DNA from 3 places in the Rhizobium hidalgonense genome. Region 3 is predicted to be linked to each of the others. Evidence: predicted binding sites of a transcription regulator. Region 3 holds the regulator's gene; each other region holds the start of a gene.

Region 1 (6,029 bases), 880 kb from region 3:
ACGAAATATCCTGATTGTTCTCGTCGCCGGGCTCGGTCTTGGCGACGGCGATTTGGCGCAACCGCGAAGGTTGCACTCTGACGACACGGAAGCGGGAAATGTCGCCGCCGAAGTCGTCGAGCCGCTTCAGGCACCACGGGCTCATCAGCCCGTTCAGGCGCCGTAGCGGAATGCCGTATTGTTCCTGGAGCAGCGAACCCATTGTCTCCGGATCGAAGAGGTTGAGCGGGCTTTCGAAAACGGGGCTGATCTCGTCGCCCGCCTTTAGCACGTAGATCGGATGAACCTCCATCAGCAGCTTCAGCCGTTCCGCCAGGGACGACTTGCCGCCGCCGACCGGCCCGAGCAGATAGAGGATCTGCTTGCGCTCCTCGAGCCCCTGCGCCGCGTGCCGGAAGAAGGAAACGATGCGTTCGATCGTCTCTTCCATGCCGTGAAAGCCGGCAAAGGCTGGATAGATCCGGATGGTCCTGTTCATGAAAATCCGGCCGAGCCGCGCATCCCTGGCGGTGTCGACCATCTGCGGCTCGCCGATCGCGGCGAGCAGGCGCTCGGTCGCATTGGCATAGGCGATCGGGTCCTTTTTACAGAGATCGAGATACTCGGCCACCGACATATCGGTTTCGCGGCGCGCTTCGTAACTGCGCGTAAACGCATCGAATACGGATTCGTTCAGCATGGGCCCTCCAGTAAGGTTATGCCGCAGGCTCAAAGTCGTATAACCATCGAGATGGCTACGACGTTCCTAAGAATCAATAATTTCGTAGGTATATTCGACGCTCACCGGCCGTTTCTTGCAACGCACAAAAACGTGCATGCACCGGTTATTTTTACTCTACGAAACTGTTTCTCATTATAGTTGAAAAAAGCACCCGTGCGGTATCAGCACATTTCGCGACGTGACAGAAAGATGAAAAGGGTGTGCAATGTCGCCCGTGATTCGAGTTTCGGAAAATCGACGATTGGCAGTCAAATCTGCACAGAGTCGATGCCGGACAGCACGTGCCGATCCGCGCCTGAGGTGATGGAAACGGCCGCATACGGCCGTAAGCCAATCATTCGAATCGGTCGCCGCCGGCGCAGTTCAGCCGTTGAATGCCTTCTCCAGTGCGGCGACATCGATCTTGACCATGCCGAGCATCACCTCGGTTACGCGCCTGGCCCGCTCGCGATTGTCGTCGGCGATCATTTCGGAAAGCATGCGCGGCACGATCTGCCAGGATAGACCCCAGCGGTCCTTCAGCCAGCCGCAGGCCTCCGGCGTGCCGCCATTGGCGAGAAAGGCATCCCAGACCCGATCGATCTCGTCCTGGCTCTCCAGCAGAATCGCGATCGAAAAAGAATGGTTGAAGCTATCGAGCGGGCCGGCCCTCATCGCCAGAAAGGCCTGATCGCCAAGCGTGAACTCGATCAGCTCGACGCTGCCAGGAGGTCCGCTCGGCGTTTCCGCCGGAAGGATGGTCGTACGGCCGATCCTGGAATCCGGGATGATGGACACATAGAATTCGACGGCTTCGCGCGCTTCCTCAGCGAACCAGAGATTTGAAACGACCTTCGCCATGATACAGCCTCCTTGTTGACGATTGATCCGGACCACTGTCCGATGATCCAAGGACGCCCCGCCGGCGTGGGTTCCGACAGAGGGCGGCTGAAATTTTTCGGTCGTGTCGCCGCTTCCGTATCCAGCGGCCCGGCCGCCATGCAAACCCCTTGGGATAGCGGCGACTTGGGAATGAAAGCAGAACATCTTTTCTGGTCTTTCCTTCCCGAATCACTACATTACGCGCCATGAGCAATAGTTTCGATGATATCCCCTTCTTCGACGAAGAGCCGGGCGAGATGGCGCGCAAGCCGCAGCCGCCTGCCGCGCCCGCCGGAAGGCCGCCTGCCACCGGTGGCATTGCCGCCCGCGCCATGGCGGCCCGCGACGGCGGCAGCCGGCCGGATTATCTCGCCGGTCTGAACCCCGAGCAGACCGAAGCCGTCGAAACTTTGGAAGGCCCTGTCCTCGTGCTTGCCGGTGCCGGCACTGGCAAGACGCGCGTGCTGACGACGCGCATTGCCCATATCCTCAATACCGGCCGTGCCTTCCCATCACAGATCCTCGCCGTCACCTTCACCAACAAGGCCGCCCGCGAGATGAAGGAGCGCATCGCGCTACTGGTCGGCGGCGCCGTCGAAGGCATGCCTTGGCTCGGCACATTCCACTCGATCGGCGTCAAACTTCTGCGCCGCCACGGCGAGCTCGTCGGCCTGCGTTCCGATTTCACCATTCTCGATACCGACGACGTCGTCCGCCTGATCAAGCAGTTGATCCAGGCCGAAGGCCTCGACGACAAGCGCTGGCCAGCCAAGCAGTTCGCCGGCATGATCGACACCTGGAAAAACAAGGGTCTCGCGCCGGCCGATATCCCCGAGGGCGACGCCCGCGCCTTCGCCAATGGCCGCGGCCGCGACCTTTATTTCGCCTATCAGGCGCGGCTGACCACGCTGAACGCCTGCGATTTCGGCGACCTGCTGATGCATCCGATTGCGATCTTCCGCAAGAACCCGGATCTCCTGAAGGAATATCACGGCCGCTTCCGCTATATCCTCGTCGACGAGTACCAGGACACCAACACCGCCCAATATATGTGGCTCCGGCTTCTCGCCCAGCGCGCCAAGGGAGAGCAGCAGAATGTCTGCTGCGTCGGCGACGACGACCAGTCGATCTATGGCTGGCGCGGGGCCGAAGTCGACAACATCCTGCGCTTCGAAAAGGATTTTCCCGGCGCCAAGGTCATCAAGCTCGAGCGCAACTACCGCTCGACCGAACATATCCTCGGGGCCGCCGCCCATCTGATCGCCCATAATGAAGGGCGGCTTGGCAAGACGCTGTTCACCGACCGTTCCGATCCCGACGACGTCAGGGTGCAGGTCCACGCCTCGTGGGATTCGGAGGAGGAAGCCCGCGCCATCGGCGAGGAAATCGAGCAGCTTCAACGCGGCAAGCATCTGCTCAACGACATGGCGATCCTCGTGCGCGCCTCCTTTCAGATGCGCGAGTTCGAAGACCGCTTCGTCACTCTCGGCCTCAACTACCGCGTCATCGGCGGCCCGCGCTTCTATGAGCGCCTCGAAATCCGCGATGCCATGGCCTATTTCCGCCTCGTCGCCCAAGCCGCCGATGATCTCGCCTTCGAGCGCATCATCAACACGCCGAAGCGCGGCCTCGGCGACACGACGGTGCGTGCGCTGCATGATTATGCCCGGGCCCGCGATATCCCGATGCTGGCGGCGGCCGCCGACATCATCGAGACGGACGAGCTGAAGCCGAAGGCGCGAAAAGCCCTCTTCGACGTGATTCAATCTTTCCGCCGATGGCAGGAACTGCTTGAAAACACGCCGCATACCGAACTTGCCGAGCAGATCCTCGAAGAGTCCGGCTATACCGATATGTGGAAGAACGACAAGAGCGCCGAAGCGCCCGGCCGCCTCGAGAACCTCAAGGAACTGATCCGCTCGATGGAAAGTTTCGAGTCGATGCGCGGCTTTCTCGAACACGTCTCTCTTGTCATGGATGCCGAGACCAACGAGAATCTCGATGCCGTCTCGATCATGACGCTGCATTCGGCAAAGGGTCTTGAGTTCGACACGGTCTTTCTGCCCGGCTGGGAGGAAGGCCTCTTCCCGCACCAGCGCTCGCTCGATGAGAGCGGCCGCGCCGGACTGGAGGAAGAACGTCGCCTCGCCTATGTCGGCATCACCCGCGCCAAGCACCGCTGCCACATCTGGTTCGTCTCCAACCGCCGCATCCATGGCCTCTGGCAATCGACCTTGCCCTCGCGCTTCCTCGACGAACTGCCGGAAACCCATGTCGAGGTCGCCGAAATGGAGCAGAGCTACGGCGGTTACGGCCGTGGCGGCTACGGCCAGTCCCGCTTCGACAAGGCGGAGCCTTTTGCCAATTCCTACTCCACCCCCGGCTGGAAACGCGCCCAGGCCAACAAGACCGACGCCACGCGCGACAATTGGGGCAGCCGCTCCGGCCACGCCGTCGAACGCATCGGTTATGGCGAAAGCGGCCCGAAGGGACGCACGATTGAAGGCGAACTTGTAGCGAAATCCACCTCGTCGGAACCGTCGAAGTTCACCCTCGGCGACCGCGTATTCCACATGAAGTTCGGCAACGGCAATATCACCGGCATAGAAGGCAACAAACTGACGATCGAGTTCGACCGCGCCGGGCAGAAGCGGGTGCTGGACGGGTTCGTCGAGCGCGTGTGACTCGGGATCAGCATGGCGTGAAAACGCTCACCCGAGCATCCGCATTCTTCCAAGACCCAGGACGTCGTTGACAAGCGCGATACCTATGCCCGCGGCAACGATTCCCAATCCGATCAGAAAGAGCCGGCGCGATCGATCGTATTTGACGGCAAAGAGGGAGTCGCGTGACAAGAGGTCCGCAAAGACCTTCACCTGAATGGCTATGCCGATGGTCAGGAACAACATCGGCGGGATATCGATGCGGCTCCAGTCATTGGGATTGGAAACCCAGACACTGATGAAATTAAGCGAGAAACCGAGGATAATCCCGGCCGCCGTCAGCGATCCGTTGCGGAACGTCGCATCGATCTTCTCGTTCGGCTCTGCCTCGGACATGGTTTCGCTTCCGGCTTGCGTCTGAGCAAGAAAGGCAGAAATCTCGGCCGGGAGCAAGATCGGCCGAGAGCATGATGCCGAAAAGTGAAAGCGGTTTTCGGGCGACGTCATGCTCTGACTCCTGTTCTAGACTAGTATCGCGCTTCGGGCGCGGCGGACGAAATGCCGTCGCGGTGAAGAGCCGGCGCACCGCTCCATGTCCTTTCCGCGAGCCGCGCCGAAGAGATCTGATGTGATCAGCGACGCCTAACTCGTTTTGCTGAACCCGGATAATTATAAAAATTCAATAATTCCAACGTGTTATTTTTGGTAACCGAAAAGTTAACGTGTCAAAACGTCGCTTTGACGCTTTCCGCAAATCAGCTTAGCCCGGAAGACGCCCGTCCATGAAAGGCGGGCTTCACGACGAACTTTTCGAAGGAGGTTCAAGTGACCAGTGTTTCATCTCTCGGCAGCACATTATCCCAGTACCAGTCTCCGCTTTCCAGCCTCGACAAGAATGGCGATGGCGTCGTTTCGGCGGACGAACTCGCCGCCGCATCGCAGTCCTCGTCATCCGGCACGGCTGCGACCCCCACCGACAGCGGCGACAGCAGTGCCGATATCCTCAAGAAGATCACCGGCGACATCCTGTCGCTGATGCTGTCCCTGCAGAAGACCGAGGGCAGCGACGATCAAAACGACGGTAGCGATCAAAGCGACGACTCTTCCAACGGCGTCTTCGCCTCGATGGATACGAATGGCGACGGCAAGTTGACCGAGTCTGAACTCCTCGCGGCCGATCCGAGCAGCATCAATACGTCAGGCGACAGCGATCCGCTCCTGACCAAGGTGTTGAGCGACATGCAGACAGCCCTTCAGGCCTACCACAATACCTACGGCTCTTCCGCCGCCGCGGCCGATACGGCAACCGACGAGGTGACCGCGGCCTAGTCGGCCGGGATAAGGCTCCGCCGGGGGGAGCCTCGATCCTTCTTTACCGCAAAAAAGCGCGCCCTTTCAGGCAGCCGCGTTTGCGGCCGTCGCCGGCTCTGCCGGCTTGCTGCTAGCTGCGATCCCGCATCTCATTTGAGCCTTGCCCTCCATTTCAGCACGACTGCCACTCCGGATTCTCTCAATGATTGCATTAGGATATGCTGTTTCAGTCATTCGCTACCGCTAGTACCAGAATTAGCACTTGCATCTGCGCCCCCGGAAATTCACTAGTTTATATGTTCAATGTGCTTGGCGTCTTACACTGAAATAAGCGAAGGGATTGGCCTTGATGAAAGCGCTGCTGCTCGTCGATATTCAGAACGGCTTCTGCCCGGGCGGCAATCTGCCGGTGCCGGATGGCGACAAGGTGGTTCCCATCGCAAACAGCCTGATCGACAGCGGCACATACGACC
Region 2 (6,029 bases), 1.1 Mb from region 3:
GGCGGTCGGCGTCCTCGCCTTTCCCGTCCATATCCACCTCGAAAAGAACCTGCCTGTTGCCTCCGGCATCGGCGGCGGCTCGGCCGACGCGGCGGCGACGCTGCGCGGACTGATGCGGCTCTGGGGCATGAGCCTGCCGGCGGAGGCGCTTGCCGCCCTGGCGCTGAGGCTCGGCGCCGACGTGCCGATGTGCGTTGAAAGCCGGCCGCTGATTGCCCGCGGCATTGGTGAACAGATCGAGGCCGTGCCTGATCTGCCGGCCTTTGCCATGGTGCTCGCCAATCCGCTGAAGGGTGTCTCGACGCCCGAGGTGTTCCGCCGGCTGGCGACAAAGAACAACCCTTCTTTAAACCTGGCTTCGGGGCTTACTGGGAGTGCCGGCTGGCTGGCAATGATCGGTGCTGCCCGCAACGACCTGGAGCCGCCGGCGCGCCAGCTCGTGCCGGAGATTGCGGTGATCTCGGCGATGCTGCAGGGCCGCGGTGCGCTTTTGACCCGTATGTCCGGTTCCGGCGCCACCTGTTTCGGGATCTTTGCGAGCATGGTTGAGGCGCAAGAGGCGGCTACGGCCCTTCACGGCACGCGGCCGGACTGGTATTTCCAGGCGACGGAAACGATATCGGGAGGCATGTGATGGCAGGTCTGGACGACAAGCGGCCCTTCATAGCCGTCGGCATCGCGGTTCTCACCGTCTCGGATACGCGCACGCCGGAGACGGACAAGTCGGGCGACACGCTGGCGGCGCGAATCAGCGAGGCGGGCCACAGGCTGGTCGACCGGGCGATCGTGCCCGATGATCGCGAGAAAATCGCAGCAACGGTCAAAGCCTGGACCGAGCGGGACGAAATCGACGTCGTCATCACCTCAGGCGGCACCGGCTTTACCGGCCGCGATGTGACGCCCGAGGCGCTGGAGCCCTTGTTCGAAAAGCGCATGGACGGCTTTTCAGCCGTCTTCCACCGTATTTCCTACGACAAGATCGGCACGGCGACGATCCAGTCGCGTGCCACGGCAGGCGTTGCCAACGCCACCTTCATCTTTGCGCTGCCCGGCTCGCCCGGCGCCTGCCGGGATGCCTGGGACGGCATTCTGAAAGGGCAGCTCGACTATCGCAACATGCCGTGCAATTTCGTCGAGATCATGCCGCGTCTGGACGAGCACCTGAAACGCGGCGCGACCAAATAGAATTCGCTATGTGGCAAGGCCGGGCAGAGCGGGCATCGTTTCCCAGCTGTCACCAGACAGCAGAATGCAGCTTATGCCGTGAACATCCGTGACCACGAGCGTCCAGGTGCCGCTTTTGGCGGCATAGACCTCGAGAACGGCGTTCTCGTTGACCAGTCCGACCGCTGTCAGCTTTTCAGCGAAATTCCTGTCGAGGAAATTGACGACCTCGGATCGGCCTGCGCAACTGAGCATCGTCTGCGATGCTGCCGGATGCGGATGCGCGATCAGCGATATCGGCAATATGACGGCCAGCAGGCCGTAAATCATACCGCGTACCATGACGCACCTCCTTTCGCCGGGAACCCGGCAGAAGAGGAGATTGTCGCCGACCTGTTCTGCCGTCCACCGGCATTCCATGGCCATCCGTTACGAAGCGAGGCGCTTCGGCGGCGCCATGGGAGAATTATAGCGCGAAATCCTATTGGGCGCCATGTTTTGCGCGATGGTGGGGAGTGCGACCACTAACGCGCTATACAGCGAGATCAGCCCCTCATCCGGCTGCCGCCACCTTCTCCCGCTCGCCGGGCGAACGGGGGTAGCCGCGACCTCTCCGTCCCCCGCTATCCTTTCGCAGGGCACGTCCCCTCTACCCGTTTTCACGGGGAGAGGGTTAGGGTGAGGGGCAGCTTTCGGCGCCAACCAAGCCTTGGATCAAGCTTTGGAATAACGGAGAGTGAAAACCGCTCAGCGTGCAGCCCGGGCGACCCAGGCGGGAATCAGTTCGCTGGAAAGCTTGCGCGGCTTCTGGCCCTGGGCGAATTCGGCAAGTCGCATGCCGCTTTTGGCCACCGCAAGCGCCTGGCCCTTCGGCATCAGCAAACCAAGCTCCAGCGGCGGCGCGGCGCGGCCAATACGCTGAAAGAACGGCCGTCGATAGCCGCGCGAAGCGGTGAAGCGGGCCGGCAGTTTGTTCAGCGCGATATATTCGGCGATCTCATCGATCCAGCCGGCCTGAGGTCGTGCGCCCGGTTCGACGAAGAGCAGCCATTCGCCGCGGGCGGATCGGACGATGTCATTGATATCCCACTGCGAATAAAAGCGGCAGCCGGCGGCGTCGGCGACCCGCGAGGTACCGTCGCGCGAGCCGTGATCGAGCACGACCACATCGCTGACGATCCCCTCCACCGCGCCTGCCACCAATACCGATAAAGTCTGCGCCAGCTCAGCTTCCTGATCCTGACATTCGAGAACAACCGTCAACATTGCCCATTCATAATGCGCCGCACAAATTATTGCCAGCGGCGTTTTCCGCATTTTGTTCTTGCATTGTTCTTGTTTTACGGATAGGAATTTAATCATCAAAACGGGCGGAAGCGATGGCTTTTGCCGCGGGAGAATCCGATGAGAGAGCAGTCCCTGGCAGGGCAGGCCGCATTCGCGCCTGCCAATACGGCAGATATTGCCGATGCGATGATCGTGTCATCCGGTCTGAGGATCGAGGTCGACCGGCGGCGTGGGCGCGGGGCGGGACTGAACCCAACCGGCAGGTTTGAGGCGCTGCAGCGCGAGACCTTCGACGATGGCTGGCAGACCTTGGAAGAGCTGCCTCCGTTCAAGACGGACGTGCAGATCGAGAAGCCGCGAACTGCCATTACCCGCAATGAATCGCCCGACATTGCCTTCGACCGCTCGATCAACCCCTATCGCGGCTGCGAGCATGGCTGCATCTATTGTTTCGCCCGGCCGACGCACGCCTATATGGGGCTTTCCGCCGGGCTCGATTTCGAGACGAAGCTCTTCGCCAAGCCGGATGCGGCAAAGCTGCTGGAGCGGGAACTTGCAAAGCCGGGCTACAAGGTGCGGGCGATCGCGATCGGCACCAATACGGACCCCTATCAGCCGATCGAAAAGGAATGGCGCGTCATGCGCGGTCTTCTCGAGGTCCTGAACAAGGCGAACCACCCGGTATCGATCGTCACCAAATCGGCGATGATCCTGCGCGATCTCGACATTCTGCAGGAGATGGCGGCGAAGAACCTGGTGCGCGTCGGCATCTCGGTAACCACCCTCGACCGCAAGCTTGCCCGGACGATGGAGCCGCGCGCCGCCACGCCGCCGCGCCGGCTGGAGACCATTCACACGCTGTCGGAAGCAGGCATCCAGACGGCTGTGATGGCCGCCCCGCTGATCCCGGCGTTGAACGATCACGAGCTGGAGCGCATTCTCGAATCGGCCAAGGCTGCCGGCGCCGCCGAGGCGAGCTATGTCATCTTGAGACTGCCGCTCGAGGTTAGCCCGCTCTTCCGCGACTGGCTGCTGCAGCATTATCCCGATCGCTACCGGCATGTAATGTCGCTAGTGCGCTCGATGCGCGGCGGCAAGGATTATGATGCCGAATTCGGCAAGCGCATGAAGGGCGCCGGTCCCTATGCCTGGCAGATCGCCCGGCGTTTTGAAATGGCCGCCAGACGCTTCGGCCTGACGCGACGCGGCATGCCGCTGCGCGACGATCTGTTCGTGCCGCCGGACGGCAGCGGCGTGCAGCTGTCACTGCTTTAGCTTTGTTCTTACGCAATTCCGGACGGAAAACCGCTTTGCACTTTTCCTGGAATTGCTTCTGCCTTTTACGCAATTCCGGACGGAAAACCGCTTTGCACTTTTCCTGGAATTGCTTGTAGCTTGCGCATCGGCTGTTCAGAAAAACCGCCCTGTTTTCGAGCCCCGAGCGCAATTCCCGCGGATGGCACTGACCGCCACCATCCGCCGGTCCCGGTCCCCGACCGCCGCCCTGATCGGGGACTTGCGGGCAATCGGGTTGGCGTGCGAGGTTCAGCCGCATGAAACCTCGCACGCCACCCGATTCTCCCGAGCTTTTCCAAGCGGTTCCCCTCGTGCCGGACTTCCGGCTGGAACTCAAAGCCCGCAAGGCCGGGCACTGGCCGGTCGCCGGCGCCGACGAGGCGGGCCGCGGGCCGCTGGCCGGGCCCGTCGTTGCTGCCGCCGTCATCCTCGATCCGAAGCGCATCCCGGACGGACTGAACGATTCCAAGCAGCTTTCGGCGCAACGGCGCGAGGAATTGTTCGTGCAGATCCTGGCGACCGCCACCGTCTCCATCGCCTCCTCCAGCTCGACGCGCATCGACGAGACTGACATTCGCAAGGCGAGCCTCGACGCCATGCGCCGCGCGATCTGCAGCCTCGCCATTCCAGCAAGCTACGTGCTGACAGACGGGCTCGACGTGCCGCCCGGCCTCGACTGCCCCGGACAGGCGGTGGTCAAGGGTGATGCCCGTTCGGTCTCGATCGCCGCCGCCTCGATCGTCGCCAAGGTGACGCGCGACCGGATGATGGCGCGGGCGCACAATGTGTTTCCCGATTACGGCTTTGCCGCCCATGTCGGCTACGGCACCGCGCAGCACCGCGCCGGCATCGAGAAGCTCGGCCCCTGCCCGCTGCACCGGATGAGTTTCCGGCCGCTGCGCAAGGGCGAGAACGGGCCTGAGATGGACGAGCTGATTTCGGAATAGTCGGCCCAAAGAAAAGCGCCTTGGGTCTTTTGACCGCCGATCTGCCGCCCATCGGGTTTGTTCCTTCTCTCCGCTTGCGGGGCGAAGGTGCCGGCAGGCGGATGAGGGGCAGATCGGCGGATGAAGGCGCCGCACGCGCAAAGCACAAGCCCTATCCACAAAGAAAAGGCCGGGACATGCCCGGCCTTTGCTTATTCCATTTGATACCGCTCAGTTGAGCCGTGTCTTGACCTGGCCAACAGCATTGCCGAAGAGTTCGGACTGAACCTTGGCGTCGGCCTGCTTGGCGAGAACCGTTTCTGCAGCGGCGATCGCCAGATCGACCGCGGCGGAACGGACCGCCTTCATCGCCTCGGCCTCGGCCTGCTTGATCTTCTGCTCGGAAAGCGCCGTGCGGTTGGTGACGAATTCTTCCGTCTTCTTCTTCGCCTCGGCGGTCAGCATTTCGGCTTCACGCTCGGCAGCGGCAACGATGTGGGCCGCTTCAGCTTCCGCTTCCTTGCGCTTGCGCTGGTATTCGGCGAGCAGATGCTGGGCCTCCTCGCGCAGGCGCTTGGCTTCAGCCAATTCGTTGCGGATCTGGTCGGCGCGGTCGTCGAGCGACCGTGCCATCATGCCCGGAACCTTCAGGTAGACGACCAGCGCCAGGAACAGGACGAGGCCGACAAAGGCGAAGAAAGTCGCATCAAAGTGAAATTCCATCGATCAAGCCTCCTTCTTGGCGGCCGCGACGGCGGCGGCGACATCGGCCTTGGCGGCTGTGCCGCCGATCAGCTGATCGACCACGGCAGCCGCTGTTTCCTCGGCAATGGTGCCGACGTCGGCGAAGGCCTTCGCCTTGATGTCGGCGATACGGACCTCAGCAGCCTTGATCTTTTCCGACAGGCTCGCCTCGACAGCGCGGCGATCCTCTTCGGCCTTGAGCTTGGCGGCATCGCGTGCAGCAGCGCCGATCGCATTCGACTTGGCGCGGGCAGCAGCCAGTTCACCTTCATAGGTCTGGACGGCGGCGTCAGCTTCCGCCTTTAGGCGGCCGGCTTCTTCCAGATCCTGGGAGAGGCGCGTGTGGCGCTGATCGAGGATAGCCCCGATGCGCGGCGCGATGACCTTTTGCATGAGCAAATAGAAGACGCCGAACGTGATCACCAGCCACAGCAGCTGGGATGCGTAAGTCGTCGAATCGAAAGGCGGGAACGGGCCGCGGGCGTGTTCGCCTTCGGCAACACCGGTCTCGGTATGGACCTCGCCTGCGGCCGGAGCGGCATGCGCATCCGTACCCGTCGCTGCCGCCGGTGCTTCTTCAGCGTAAGCCGGGGTCACAAAAAACATTCTCAC
Region 3 (6,029 bases):
AGCTCGCCGAGCACCTCATGCGTCGTCTTCTGCATGATCTTGGCGCGCGGGTCATAGTTCTTGTAGACGCGGTGACCGAAGCCCATCAGGCGGAAGGGATCGTTCTTGTCCTTGGCGCGGGCGATATATTCCGGAATGTGTTCGACCGAGCCGATCTCGTTCAGCATGTTGAGCGCTGCTTCGTTGGCGCCGCCATGGGCGGGGCCCCAGAGGCAGGCGATGCCGGCTGCGATGCAGGCGAACGGGTTGGCGCCCGACGAACCGGCAAGACGCACGGTCGAGGTTGAGGCGTTCTGCTCGTGATCGGCATGCAGGATGAAGATGCGGTCCATGGCGCGGGAAAGCACCGGATTGACCACATATTCTTCGCAAGGCACAGCAAAACACATGCGCAGGAAGTTCGAGGCGTAGTCGAGGTCGTTCTTCGGATAAACGAAGGGCTGGCCGATATGGTACTTGTAGGCCATGGCGGCAAGCGTCGGCATCTTGGCGATCATGCGCAGGCTGGCGACCATGCGCTGGTGCGGATCGGTGATGTCCGTGGAGTCATGATAGAAAGCCGACAGGGCGCCGACGCAGCCGCACATGACGGCCATCGGATGCGCATCGCGGCGGAAGCCGGTGAAGAAGCGGCTCATCTGCTCATGCACCATGGTGTGGTGCGTGACACGATAATCGAAATCCTTCTTCTGGGCGGTGGTCGGCAGTTCACCGTAGAGAAGCAGGTAGCAGACTTCGAGGAAGTCGCCATGCTCGGCCAGCTGCTCGATCGGATAGCCGCGGTGCAGCAGCACACCTTCGTCGCCGTCGATATAGGTGATTTTCGATTCACAGGATGCGGTCGACGTAAAACCCGGATCGTAGGTGAAGGAAGCGGTGTTCTTGTAGAGGGCACCGATATCGATGACGCTCGGACCGATCGTGCCGCTTTTGACGGCGAGGTCGACTGATTTGTCACCGATTTTTATTGTTGCGCTTTGATCCGTCATGCTGATCCTCCGAACTGGCGGTGGCGCCATAAAAGCGCCATAGGGGTTAAGCGTCCTCAGCGATAGCTATATGATCGCGAAGCTAATGCCAAGTTACCGTGACGGCTTTTTGTGCATTGCGGCATCACCTTTTAGGCACTGCAGCGATGAGCCGCAGGCATAGCGGAAGCCAATGATTCGACTGGTCTTTTGGCACTCTCGATTTTCCCTCATATTTCAATCGATTATTCTTGCTCGTTTTGATTGAAGGTTGCATTCTGACTGCCGGTGCGGGTGATCTTGGGCGGGGCATGGAGGAATTGACGACAGTCGAATTGCGGCCGGAAGCGGGCGTGGGCCGTGCCGTTCCGCCGGCTCTTCCCGCGATTGCGATGGTGACCCGACCGGCAAGGACGCAATCGGAGACCCCCTTGCGCCATCGACTGCCGGCCACCGGCCGGCAAGTGCTGCGTGCCGGAGCCTGCATGCTGGGCGAAGAGGCCGATCACGGCCGCCTGCTGCTGTTCTCGCCGGTCTTCCTCGGCGCCGGCTCGGCCTGCTGGTTTCTTGCGGCATGGGATTTTCCCTTCTTTGCATCGCTGCTCTGTCTGCTGGTGCCGGCGGCTGCGGTTTTCCTCGCCGGCCGCAGCCGGCCGGCATTGCGCGCAACTTTCCTGGCGCTGGCGTTTTTCGCCTGCGGCATGCTCTCGGCCCAGTTCGAGAGCTGGCGGGCTTCGACTGTGATCCTCGATTCAGCGGTGACGACGACGGTCACCGGCCGCGTGGAACGGCGGGAAGGCGACGGCCGGGGGCGCTGGCGCTATATTCTTGCCGTCACCGGCACTGAGGCACCGGAACTGAAGCGGCAGCCGGGACGCATCACCGCAATCGCCCGTGGCGCCGATGCGCCGTTCGAGATCGGCGACATCATCACCGGCAGGGCGCGGCTGACGCCGCCGGCGGGCCCGGCGCTGCCCGCGCTCAACGATTTCTCCTTCGGTGCCTATTTCGACGGCATCGGCGCCAACGGTTTCTTCTACGGTGCGCCGAAGAAAGTCGACTTGCAGGCTGGTCCACAGGCTGCAAGATCGACGTCGGAAGCTGTGCTCGAATGGCTTTACCAGTTGCGCAGTAGCATTGGCGACCGCATTCGGTCGATCCTGCCCGGTGATACGGGCGCTTTTGCAGCTGCTTTGGTGACCGACGAACGGCGCGCCATCTCGAAGGCGACGACGGAGGCGCTGCGCCAGTCCGGTCTTGCCCATATCGTTGCGATATCGGGCCTCAACATGGCCCTGTCGGCAGGCATTTTCTTCGTCGGGTTCCGGATGCTGCTCAGCCTGTTTCCGGGCGTTGCTCAAGCCTATCCGACAAAGAAAATCGCCGCCGCCGGCGCGCTCATCGCCGTCACCGCCTACTTCCTGATATCAGGATTCGGAGTCTCGGCCGAACGCGCCTTCATCATGATGGCCATCATGCTGATCGCAGTCTTCTTCGATCGCCCGTCAATCAGCCTGCGCAATGTCGTCCTCTCGGCTCTTGTCATCATCGCCATTTCGCCCTCGGAAGTCCTGGGCCCGAGCTTCCAGATGTCCTTTGCCGCGACATTGGCGCTGGTATCGGGCTATCAGCTGTGGAAGGACCGGCGCATCCGCGAAAACGCTTTGCTGAAGCTGCCGATCATCAGGCCGGTCGTTGCGGTCGCCGGTTTCTTCGGCGGCGTCTTCCTGACCTCACTGATCGGCGGTTTTTCCACGGCGCTGTTTTCGATCGAGCATTTTCATCGCCTGACCGCTTACGGCCTGCCGGCAAACCTCGCGACGATGCCGATCATCTCCTTCATCGTCATGCCGGCGGGGCTGCTGGCGATGTTGCTCATGCCTTTCGGTCTGGACGCGCCGCTCTGGAAGGTGGTCGGCTTTGGCCTCGATATGGTGATTGCGGTTGCCAAGACGGTGTCCGGCTGGGGCGGCGATATTGGCGTCGGCCGTCTCCCCGCCTGGTATTTCGTCGTGGCGGTGGCAGGCTTTCTGCTGCTGACGCTGCTCCGCACCCGGTTGCGCCATGCCGGCACTTCGATCCTCGCCGCCTCGACGTCCATCGTGCTGCTTCTGCCGGTTCCCCGGCCGCCGGATCTGGTGATTTCGGAGGATGGCAGTCTGGTTGCAGTCGTCGCGGCTGAGGCAATGGCTTCCAATCGCGAAAACCCGCCGGATTTCATTTTCGACCAGTGGCAGCGAGCGCTGGTCCTGCCGGCGCATTACCCGCCGAAGATGCTGGATGGTCCCGCAATTCCGCCGGAGGGAGACGACCGCCGCGTCAGGCTTTCCCGCGATCAGCAGAATGAAGCGAGGACGGCGATGCGGGCGGCGGCCGCGGGCGGTGAAACAAACCGCTTTTCCTGCGTCAAGAGGGCCTGGTGTACATCGAGGCTTGGCAATGGCCGTATCGTCACGGTCATCGACAATGCCGCTTATCTCGGTCCGGCCTGCGATGCGGCCGATATCGTCGTCACATCAGTCCGCCTGCGTTTCAACAGCTGCCGTTCAGGTGGGACGCTTTTTACCGGTGAGACACTACGCAAAACCGGTTCCATCGAGCTGCGCTTCGCAGACACCGGCTTGGAGGTCGCAACGGCATTCGAAACCCTGTCACGGCCGTGGATGCGCCATCGCGCTTATGACTGGCGCAGCAACAGTTTTGTCGAATCTGGCCTGTCCAGTGTCAGTGATAGCGGCGAATGAGGCCGACGAGCTTGCCCTGCACCTTGACACGATCAGGTCCGAAGATCCGGGTCTCGTAAGCCGGGTTGGCCGCTTCAAGTGCGATCGAGGCACCCTTGCGGCGAAAGCGCTTCAGCGTCGCTTCCTCGTCATCGACGAGGGCAACGACGATGTCGCCTGGGCTTGCGGTGCTGCCGTTGCGGATGATCACCGTGTCGCCATCAAAGATGCCGGCGTCGATCATCGAATCGCCTTTGACCTCCAGAGCATAATGCTCGCCGGAGCCAAGCATATCGGCCGGAACGACGATATCGTGGGTGTTGTTCTGAATCGCCGAAATCGGCACGCCGGCAGCGATTCGGCCCATAACCGGCACCGAGACCGAGTTGCCGTTGTCAGCAACGGGTTTTACAGGCGAGGGAGCGGCGACCGGCTGGGGCTTGCCGAGGCTGCCCTCGATGACGCTCGGCGAAAAGCCGCGCCGGGGCTGGATGCTGGGGCTATAGGCCTCCGGAAGCCTGATGACCTCAAGTGCCCTGGCGCGGTTCGGTAGGCGGCGAATGAAACCGCGTTCCTCGAGCGCCGTGATCAGGCGATGAATGCCGGATTTCGAGGCCAGATCGAGGGCATCCTTCATCTCGTCGAAAGACGGCGGAACGCCGGATTCCTTCATGCGCTCATGAATAAAAAGGAGAAGCTCCTGTTGTTTGCGCGTGAGCATCGACGTCAGACCCCTGATTGAAACAAATCCAGAACAGACACTATATGTTCCATATGTGTTCCGCAAGTAGCTAATTTTCCGTAAAACTTGCCGCCAACTCGTTGAGATTTTTATTTTCATTCGCCGGATTGGCACACATGTCTTGCTTTGGGGGTGGCGCTGTCGCACATCTTTTGTCGTTTGAGGGAGGGATATCATGAACGAGCATTCCGCCATACCGCACCCGCTGGATCATGTCGTGCTGCCCGTCGTCAATATCGATCTGGCCCGCGAACGGCTAGGCAAGCTCGGCTTCACCGTTGCCGCCGATGCCCGCCATCCCTTCGGAACGGAAAATGCCTGCGTCTTCCTTGCCGACAAGACCTATCTGGAGCCGCTTGGTATTGCGAGCGTCGAGGAGAACGAGGCGTCGGCGCGGCAAGGCAATGTCTTCACCGCCCGCAACCGGGCCTTCCGCTTCCGTTGCGGCGAGGAGGGGCTTTCGGCGGTGGTTTTCGGCACCGCGGACGCCGGCCACGACCATCAGAGCTTCGCTGCCGGCGGATCGAGCGCCGGCGAGATGTTGCAATTCAGCCGGCCGATGAAAATGCCGGATGGTTCCAGGAGCGTCGGCAGCTTCAAACTGGCTTTTGCGGGCGATCTGCGGGCGCCCGATTTCTTTCTCTTTACCTGCCAGCGCATCAATCCCTTGCCGGCCGACCGCGGCGTGCTGGAGACGCATGCCAATGGCGCAACAGGCATTGCCGAGATCGCGCTGTGCGCGCCGGACCCCGCTGCATTCGCCGCCTTCGTCGGCCTTGCCGCGGCGCAATCGGTCGTCGAGAAGACCGGTTTCGGCGTCAATATCGCCGCCTCGAATGCAAAAATCAGCCTGATGACGCCGGAAGGGCTGGAGGCCTATTTCGAGATCGCCGTCTCATCCGCCGACCGCGGCCTGCGCGGCCGGGCTATCCTCTTTGCCGTCGCTGATCTTGCCGTGACAGAAGCGCATTTGGCTGCTAACGGAGTGACCTACACGCGCAAGAACAATCGCATTCTGGTGAAGCCGGCGCCCGGGCAGGGCACGCTCTTCGCCTTCGAGGAAACACGATGAGCACTGATACGAATTCCGAAGTCAGGATCGGCGAGGGCGCAGGCCAGGTCACCTTTTCCAATGCTGGCCGCCTGTCGCTGATTGCCGGCCCCTGTCAAATGGAGAACCGCGACCACGCTTTCATGGTTGCCGGGACGCTGAAGGAGCTCTGCGCCAAGCTCGGCATCGGCCTCGTCTACAAGAGTTCCTTCGACAAGGCGAACCGGACTTCGCTGTCGGCCGAGCGCGGCATCGGGCTTGAAAAGGGCATGCAGATCTTTGCCGATCTCAAGAAGGAGTTCGGCTTTCCGGTCCTGACCGACGTTCACACCGCCGAACAATGCGCCGAAGTGGCCAAGGTGGTCGATGTCCTGCAGATTCCGGCCTTCCTCTGCCGTCAGACCGACCTTCTGATCGCCGCTGCCGAGACCGGCCGTGCCGTCAATGTCAAGAAGGGACAGTTCCTGGCTCCCTGGGACATGAAGAACGTCCTGAAGAAGCTCAACGCCAGCGGCAATCCGAACGTACTGCTCTGCGAGCGCGGC

What was found. Region 3 encodes LexA, which represses DNA repair genes until DNA is damaged. Its sites were predicted from a motif close to TGTTCNNNNTGTGTTCNG; they were not measured.
Region 1: FFM81_RS07060 (ATP-dependent helicase) is a predicted target of LexA. The motif match lies at 1,729-1,746, and genes of this name have one in related genera.
Region 2: FFM81_RS16645 (PA0069 family radical SAM protein) is a predicted target of LexA. The motif match lies at 2,484-2,501, and genes of this name have one in related genera.

What each region holds. Positions count from the first base shown of each region.
Region 1 covers NZ_CP054027.1:1,495,304-1,501,332, reverse strand. Annotated here, with positions in the region: gene FFM81_RS07070 (PrkA family serine protein kinase) at 1-679, opposite strand, end outside; gene FFM81_RS07065 (VOC family protein) at 1,085-1,561, opposite strand; gene FFM81_RS07060 (ATP-dependent helicase) at 1,789-4,266, shown strand; gene FFM81_RS07055 (hypothetical protein) at 4,294-4,641, opposite strand; gene FFM81_RS07050 (EF-hand domain-containing protein) at 5,071-5,574, shown strand; gene pncA (bifunctional nicotinamidase/pyrazinamidase) at 5,906-6,029, shown strand, end outside.
Region 2 covers NZ_CP054027.1:3,428,972-3,435,000, forward strand. Annotated here, with positions in the region: gene FFM81_RS16625 (4-(cytidine 5'-diphospho)-2-C-methyl-D-erythritol kinase) at 1-634, shown strand, start outside; gene moaB (molybdenum cofactor biosynthesis protein B) at 634-1,185, shown strand; gene FFM81_RS16635 (hypothetical protein) at 1,192-1,506, opposite strand; gene FFM81_RS16640 (glycosyltransferase family 2 protein) at 1,912-2,430, opposite strand; gene FFM81_RS16645 (PA0069 family radical SAM protein) at 2,569-3,726, shown strand; gene FFM81_RS16650 (ribonuclease HII) at 4,005-4,694, shown strand; gene FFM81_RS16655 (F0F1 ATP synthase subunit B) at 4,905-5,396, opposite strand; gene FFM81_RS16660 (F0F1 ATP synthase subunit B) at 5,400-6,023, opposite strand.
Region 3 covers NZ_CP054027.1:2,378,064-2,384,092, reverse strand. Annotated here, with positions in the region: gene gltA (citrate synthase) at 1-989, opposite strand, end outside; gene FFM81_RS11380 (ComEC/Rec2 family competence protein) at 1,280-3,712, shown strand; gene lexA (transcriptional repressor LexA) at 3,693-4,412, opposite strand; gene FFM81_RS11370 (VOC family protein) at 4,609-5,505, shown strand; gene kdsA (3-deoxy-8-phosphooctulonate synthase) at 5,502-6,029, shown strand, end outside.